2 regions of the Streptomyces sp. NPDC104371 genome follow, and region 1 is predicted to be linked to the other one. Evidence: riboswitches for the same ligand, from Rfam matches in the RefSeq annotation. Region 1 holds a riboswitch; the other holds the start of a gene.

Region 1 (3,340 bases):
TCCAGGCTCCAGCAGCGTGACGTCCCCGCGGAACTTGTTGACCAGGAACCCGGCCACCAACTCCTGGTCCTCACGCGCGAGCAGGGCGACGGTGCCGAAGAAGGAGGCGAAGACACCGCCGCGGTCGATGTCGCCGACGACGAGGACGGGCAGCCGCGCGGGGCGGGCGATCCCCATGTTCACGATGTCGGTCCGCCGCAGATTGATCTCCGCCGGGCTCCCGGCCCCCTCGCAGATCACCGCGTCGTACGAACTCCGCAGCGTGACCAGGCAGTCCAGCACGGTGTTCAGCAGCGTCTCCTGCCGCCCGCCGTGGTAGCCGCGCGCGCTCATCTCGCCCACCGGCCGGCCCAGGACCACGACCTGGCTGGAGCGGTCGCCGCCCGGCTTGAGCAGCACGGGGTTCATGAGCGCGGTCGGCTCGATCCGGCAGGCCTGGGCCTGCATGGCCTGTGCCCGCCCGATCTCCGCGCCCTCGCGCGTGACGAAGGAGTTGAGGGACATGTTCTGCGCCTTGAACGGCGCGACCTTGACGCCCTGTCGCACCAGCCAGCGGCAGATCCCGGCGGTGACGACGCTCTTGCCCGCGTCGGAGGTGGTACCGGCGACCAGCAGTCCGCCGCTCATCACAGACGTCCCTTCGTCAGAACCCGCCGGGCGAGGAACCGCCCGGCGACCGTGACCCCGAGCGCGAGCCCGCTCACGCGCCGGGACAGCCGTACGGCGCGCTCGATGTCGCCGACCCGGACCGCCCGCCCTCCGCCGTTGAGGACCGGCCGGTGCTCCACCCGGCCCCCGTACGAGAGCGTCCCGCCGAGCCGCACCCCGAGCGCCCCCGCGAACGAGGCCTCCACGGGCCCGGCGTTGGGGCTCGGATGCGCCGCGGCGTCGGCACGCCGGGCCCGTACGGCGCCCCGCGGATCGGGACCCGCCACCGCCGCCAGTACGGTGGTCAGGCGCGCCCCCGGCCACCCGGCGACGTCGTCGAGCCGGGCCGCGGCCCAGCCGAAGCGCCGGTAGCGCGGCGACCGGTGTCCGACCATGGCGTCCAGGGTGTTGACGGCCCGGAACCCGAGCAGCCCGGGGACCCCCGCGACCGCCCCCCACACCAGCGCGCCCACCACGGCGTCGGAGGTGTTCTCGGCGACGGACTCCACGACCGCCCGCGCGATCCCGTCGGCGTCGAGCGCCTGCGGGTCCCGTCCGCACAGATGCGGCAGCCGCGCGCGGGCGCCCTCGACATCGCCCGCGTCGAGGGCGCGCCCGATGCTCCGGGCCTCCCGCGCGAGCGACGTGCCGCCGACAACGGCCCACGTGGCGGCGGCGGTCAGTGCGAAGGACGCGGCGGGGCAGGGACGTACGCGGCGCGCGGCCACGGCCCCGAGGGCCACGGCGCCACCGGCGCACACGGCGGTGTGCAGCGCGCCCCACCCTCGGTGGTCGCGCCACACCGCCCGCTCCACGGCACCGGTGGCCAGCCCGAACGCGGCGACCGGATGCCCACGGCGTGGATCGCCGAACAGGAGGTCACCGAGAAGACCGGCGGCGGCGCCGTACGCGAAGACGCGATCGGCACCCATGGGCTCAGTCGGCCGCGGGACGGGTCAAAGGTCGGGTACGGAACCGTGAACGGCAGCCGAGCATGGCGGTGTTGTCCTCACTCAGGGTGTCCACGCCCTGGTTCGACGAGACCGGCGGTGAGAGTTCCTGGCTCCCGGGATGTACTTCCCCGGTGACAGTGGCGGGACCGCGCCGGAATCGCACCGGCTTCCTCTCCTGTCGCCGTATGGCCCCGGCAGTTCACCACGCCTCCCGAACACCCGTCAACCACCCCCTGACCTGCGACGTCACAGTGTGCTCGGTCCCACACGGCGGAAGTCCGGATCGGTACGCCGAATCGACGGTTTCTGGGCTCTTCCCCGCAGCGGAAGCCGGGAACACTGGAGGAGAACAGCAGTACGAGCGGGGTGGGCGCGGACGAACGGCATGGCCAGGAGGAGGTCGGTGTGATCGGCAGGGACCCGTCAGGGCGGGGGTGGGCCAAGAGCAGCTACTCGTCCAGTGATGACAGCGCCTGCGTCGAAGTCGCCGCCGCTGGGGCGCGTGTGCGGGTGCGTGACTCGAAACGGCGCGAAGGCCCGGTGCTCGTCTTTCGCCGTACCGCGTGGTGTGGTTTGCTGGCTGCACTCGAGAACCCGGCAGCGGACCGCTTCTGAAGATCCGTCCACAGGACGGGAGGGACCCACATGGGGGACAGGGCCAAGGACGTCCCGGCACGTGCGGGAGGTCCACCTATGACGCGTGTATCGCTGACGGCGGCGGCTCCGCTCGCCCTCTTCTCCCTGACGACCGGCGTGCTCGCCGTCGGCATGGGCGCGCTCGCCGCGCTGCTCGTGCCCGGCTCCTCGGCGCGGGCCCTGGTCTGGCTGGTCGTGACGCTGGTGGCCGCGGGCTGTGCCGGCCTGTGGTGGGGCCTCACCCCGGTCACGGAGCGCCTCCGCGTTCTGGACCGGGTCGTCGCGGCGGTTCGTCCGCGGGACCCGCACAGCCGCTGACCTCGCTCGCGCGCCCCGCTCCCGAGCGACCGCGCACCGCTCTGCCGAGGCCCGCCGCGAGGGCGGTGACCAGCGCCGCGCTCAGCGCGCCCAGCACCGTGGTGGTCAGGGGAGTCAGGGCGCTGATCCGCAGGCTGGGCGCCACCCGCGCGGACACGGCGATGCTGAACAGCAGGACGCTGCCGCAGGCGGTGCCCAGCAGCAGCCGGACCGACAGCAGCCGGATCTCGCCGCTGACCCGGGCGTTCTCGACGTCGATGAGGGCCTCGGCCCACTCCCGCCGCTGCATGGCGCGGGCCTTGAGCGTGACGTCGTCGAGGCAGGCGGGGCCGTTGTCGTCGGCCGTGCCCGCCTGTGGGGGGACGGCGGGAGGGTCCCCCGCCGTGACGGAGCGCGCCGCGTGCAGCCGCCTGCACCACTCAAGGAACCCGAAGACCGCCATGGGTCCTCCCCGTTGTTCGCCCGGTGCCTGCCCGGGTCAGGTGTTGGCCAGACTCTCCTTGACCGTGTCGAGCAGCTCGATCAGCCGGTCGCCGTCGTACGCCTTGGTGCTGATGTCCTCGAAGCACTCCTGGTAGCGCGCCGTGAGATCGAGGTCGTCACGGTTCGACACACTGCCGGTGGGGCCTTCGAGATAGATCAGGTCGTCGTCGTCCTTGAAGCCGAGCAGGACGAACGAACTGGCCACGCTGTAGTGCGCGCCCGCCGTGAACGGCAGCAGCCGCATGGTGATCCGGGGGTGCCGGGACAGCGTCTTGAGGTGCTCGAGCTGATGGCGCATCACC
Region 2 (3,340 bases), on a different contig from region 1:
CCAAAAACCGGCTGGCGACCATGCACGCCGATGTCACCGACCTGATCACCACAGCCGACTTCAACAACGACGGTCGCCCCGACGTCGCCGCCATCCTCAAGGACGGCAACATCCACGCCTTCTACACCACCCCCGACGGCACCCTGGTCTACGGCCGCGAACTGTGGAAGCACGACGGCAGTTGGAGCCGCAAGACCCGCATCTTCGGCGGCGACTTCAACGGCGACGGCAATGCCGACATCGCCGCCATCAACGTCGACGGCAACCTGAGCCTCTACCCCGGCACCGCCACCGGCCAGTTGGGCTCCCCGCTGTCCATGTGGAAGGACGCGACCTGGGGTTCGTTCCCCTCGATCGCGACCTACCGAGCCAAGGGCTGGACCCGGGACGGACTGATCACGGTCGCTCCGACCGGGCGGCTGTGGGCGTACCCCACGGCTGCGAACGGTGTGCTGGACGGCTCGCGCAGCGAGGCGTGGAACGACGACAGTTGGAACAAGAAGCTGATCGCCAGCAGCGACTTCAACGGTGACAGCCTCAACGACGTGGCGGCGATCGCCCAGTCCGGGCAGCTCGACCTCTACACCGGTACCAGCACCGGCAAGTTCAAGTACGGCAACGCCATGTGGTCCGACCCGACATGGGGTTCGTTCCCGGTCCTGATGGGCGGCGACTACAACGGTGACGGCAAGGCCGACATCGCCGCCGTGAACAGCTCGGGCGGCCTGTACCTGTACCCGGGTGACGGCAACGGCAAGCTCTCTGCCCGCAGCAGCATGTGGCCGACCATCGGCTGACACTGTGAGCCAGGGCGGGTGCCGGGGGGGCGCACCGACTCCCCCGGCACCCGCCCTCGTCACATCCACGACTCCACTGCTCCGCCCCCCGATTCGGCACACGCTGGATTGACGGCCGGAGATACGGGCCATACGGTCCCTGCGTAGTGATGGCTTGAGGAAGCTGGTGGGAATCCAGCACGGTCGCGCCACTGTGAGCCCGCCACCGCGAGGTTGCGGGCGAGTCAGATACTGAGCCCTCACTCCGCCCGCATACGCAAAGGGACGCACGATCCCGAAGGAGGGCTCGCCTTGAGTGGCGTTTCCAGGCCCGATTCGGCACCGTACGTCCGGATGCCGCCCCCCTCGCACGAATCGGACCCCGTCCCGGCATGACCAGCAACCCTACGGAGAGCACGGTGATCGAGGAGATCGCCGCGTTCGGCCCGTTCTTCGCCGTACAGACCCACCCGCCCGGTACGCACCCGTCCGAGCCCTGGCAGTCACTCTCCCGTCCGCTGCTCGACGCCCGGGTGAGTGACGTACGGGACCGGTTGGCCGCGACCGGCGGGCAGCCGCCTGCCGCGGTCGAGACGCGGGTCGCGGCGTCTGTCGCACACTTGGGGCTGGCCGCACGGCTGGTCTCCCCGGCGCTGGCTGCCGCCGTACTGCACGGTCTGGTCCTCGCGCCCGGCCTCGCGGATCTGTGGTGGCAACCCGTGCTCGGCGGCCCGCTGCCGCTGTCGCTGCCTGACGACGCCTTCACCGGCGGCGGGGAGGGCTCGCTCTCGCAGCTCGCTGACGACCTGAGCAGCCGCCTGCTGGACGGCCCGCTGCGCGAACTCGCCGACGCCATGGCGCGGTTCTCGGTCTCCCGGCACATCCTGTGGGGCAACACCGCCTCGGCCGTCAACGGAGCGGCGACCATGATCACAGTGTCCCGCCCGGAGGTCACCGCGCGGACCCGCGCCCTCACCGCGCTTCTCCTGGAGAGGCCCCCGTTGCGTGGTGCGAGCGCCAGGACGCCCGGCGGAACGTACCGGCGCCGTAGCTGCTGCCTGATCTACCGCGCCGCTCCGGGCCGCAAGGGGGCCCTGTGCGGAGATTGCGCCCTGTCCCGCTGACCAGGCCGCTCGCCCCGCCGTCCGCACCCGAATGTGTCGGACCCCGTGCGTAGGACGGCGGTCGTTCCCGCTCACCGCTGTCCCGCCCCTGCCGGTGCCGCAGGAAGGGGCCGGGACGCTGGTGGCGTCCCGGCCCATGGGTTGCTCGGTCAGGAGGTGGGCAGCTCGCTGCGGACGGTGCGGGCGGCGGCGACCAGGTTCTCCAGGGAGGCGCGGGTCTCGGGCCAGCCGCGGGTCTTCAGGCCGCAGTCGGGGTTGACCCACAGCCGTTCGGCGGGAATCGCCTTCAGGCCGGTGCGCAGGAGGGCCGCGGCCTCGTCCGTGCTCGGGACGCGCGGGGAGTGGATGTCGTAGACGCCCGGCCCGGCCTCGCGCGGGTAGCCGTGAGCGGCCAGTTCGCGAGCGACCTGCATGTGGGAGCGGGCGGCTTCCAGGCTGATGACGTCGGCGTCGAGGTCGTCGATGGCCTGGACGATGTCACCGAACTCGGCGTAGCACATGTGGGTGTGGATCTGCGTGTCCGGCCGCACCCCGCTCGTGGTGAGCCGGAACGCCTCGGTCGCCCACGCCAGATACGCCGCACGGTCGGCGGTCCGCAGCGGCAGCGTCTCGCGCAGCGCGGGCTCGTCCACCTGGATCACCGAAGTCCCGGCCGCCTCCAGGTCGTTCACCTCGTCGCGCAGGGCGAGGGCGACCTGCCGGGCGGTGTCGCCGAGGGGCTGGTCGTCACGGACGAAGGACCAGGCGAGCATGGTGACCGGGCCGGTGAGCATGCCCTTGACGGGGCGGTCGGTCAGGGACTGGGCGTAGGACGTCCAGCGCACCGTCATCGGCTCGGGCCGGGAGATGTCGCCGACCAGGACCGGCGGCCGGACGTAGCGGGTGCCGTACGACTGGACCCAGCCGTGCTGTGTGGCCAGGTAGCCGGTGAGCTGCTCGGCGAAGTACTGCACCATGTCGTTGCGTTCGGCCTCGCCGTGCACCAGGACGTCGATGCCGGTCTTCTCCTGGAAGGAGATGACCTCCTGGATCTCCGCCTTGACGCGCTCCTCGTACCCGGCCGTGTCGATGCGCCCGGTGCGCAGGTCGGCGCGTGCGGTGCGCAGTTCGGTGGTCTGCGGGAACGAGCCGATGGTCGTGGTCGGCAGCAGCGGCAGACCGAGGTGGGCACGCTGTGCGGTGGCCCGTTCGGCGTACGGCTGAGAGCGGCGGGCGTCGGCGTCCGTCACAGCCTCGGAGCGGGCTCGTACGGCGGGGTCATGGGTGATCGGCGAGTCCGCGCGGGAGGCGAGATCGGCGCGGTTGGCGGCGAGTTCGCCGCTGATGGTGTCGGTGCCGTGGGCAAGTCCCTTGGCGAGGGTGACGATCTCGGCGGTCTTCTGCCGCGCGAAGGCCAGCCAGCGCAGGATCTGCGGCTCGATGTCGCGCTCGGCCGCCGCG

What was found. A riboswitch is a leader RNA that binds a small molecule or an ion and turns the genes downstream of it on or off. The one in region 1 is predicted to bind cobalamin.
Region 2: linked by a shared signal. The riboswitch ahead of ACZ60T_RS00960 ((2Fe-2S)-binding protein) and the one ahead of ACZ60T_RS16840 (cobalamin biosynthesis protein) in region 1 are both predicted to bind cobalamin.

Annotation. Positions count from the first base shown of each region.
Region 1 is NZ_JBVJNF010000004.1:606,456-609,795, forward strand. It holds gene ACZ60T_RS16835 (cobyric acid synthase) at 1-627, opposite strand, end outside; gene ACZ60T_RS16840 (cobalamin biosynthesis protein) at 627-1,580, opposite strand; cobalamin riboswitch at 1,682-1,821, opposite strand; gene ACZ60T_RS16845 (DUF397 domain-containing protein) at 2,007-2,216, shown strand; gene ACZ60T_RS16850 (hypothetical protein) at 2,295-2,555, shown strand; gene ACZ60T_RS16855 (hypothetical protein) at 2,485-2,997, opposite strand; gene ACZ60T_RS16860 (helix-turn-helix domain-containing protein) at 3,034-3,340, opposite strand, start outside.
Region 2 is NZ_JBVJNF010000001.1:190,620-193,959, forward strand. It holds gene ACZ60T_RS00955 (trypsin-like serine protease) at 1-797, shown strand, start outside; cobalamin riboswitch at 931-1,052, shown strand; gene ACZ60T_RS00960 ((2Fe-2S)-binding protein) at 1,169-1,900, shown strand; gene metE (5-methyltetrahydropteroyltriglutamate--homocysteine S-methyltransferase) at 2,050-3,340, opposite strand, start outside.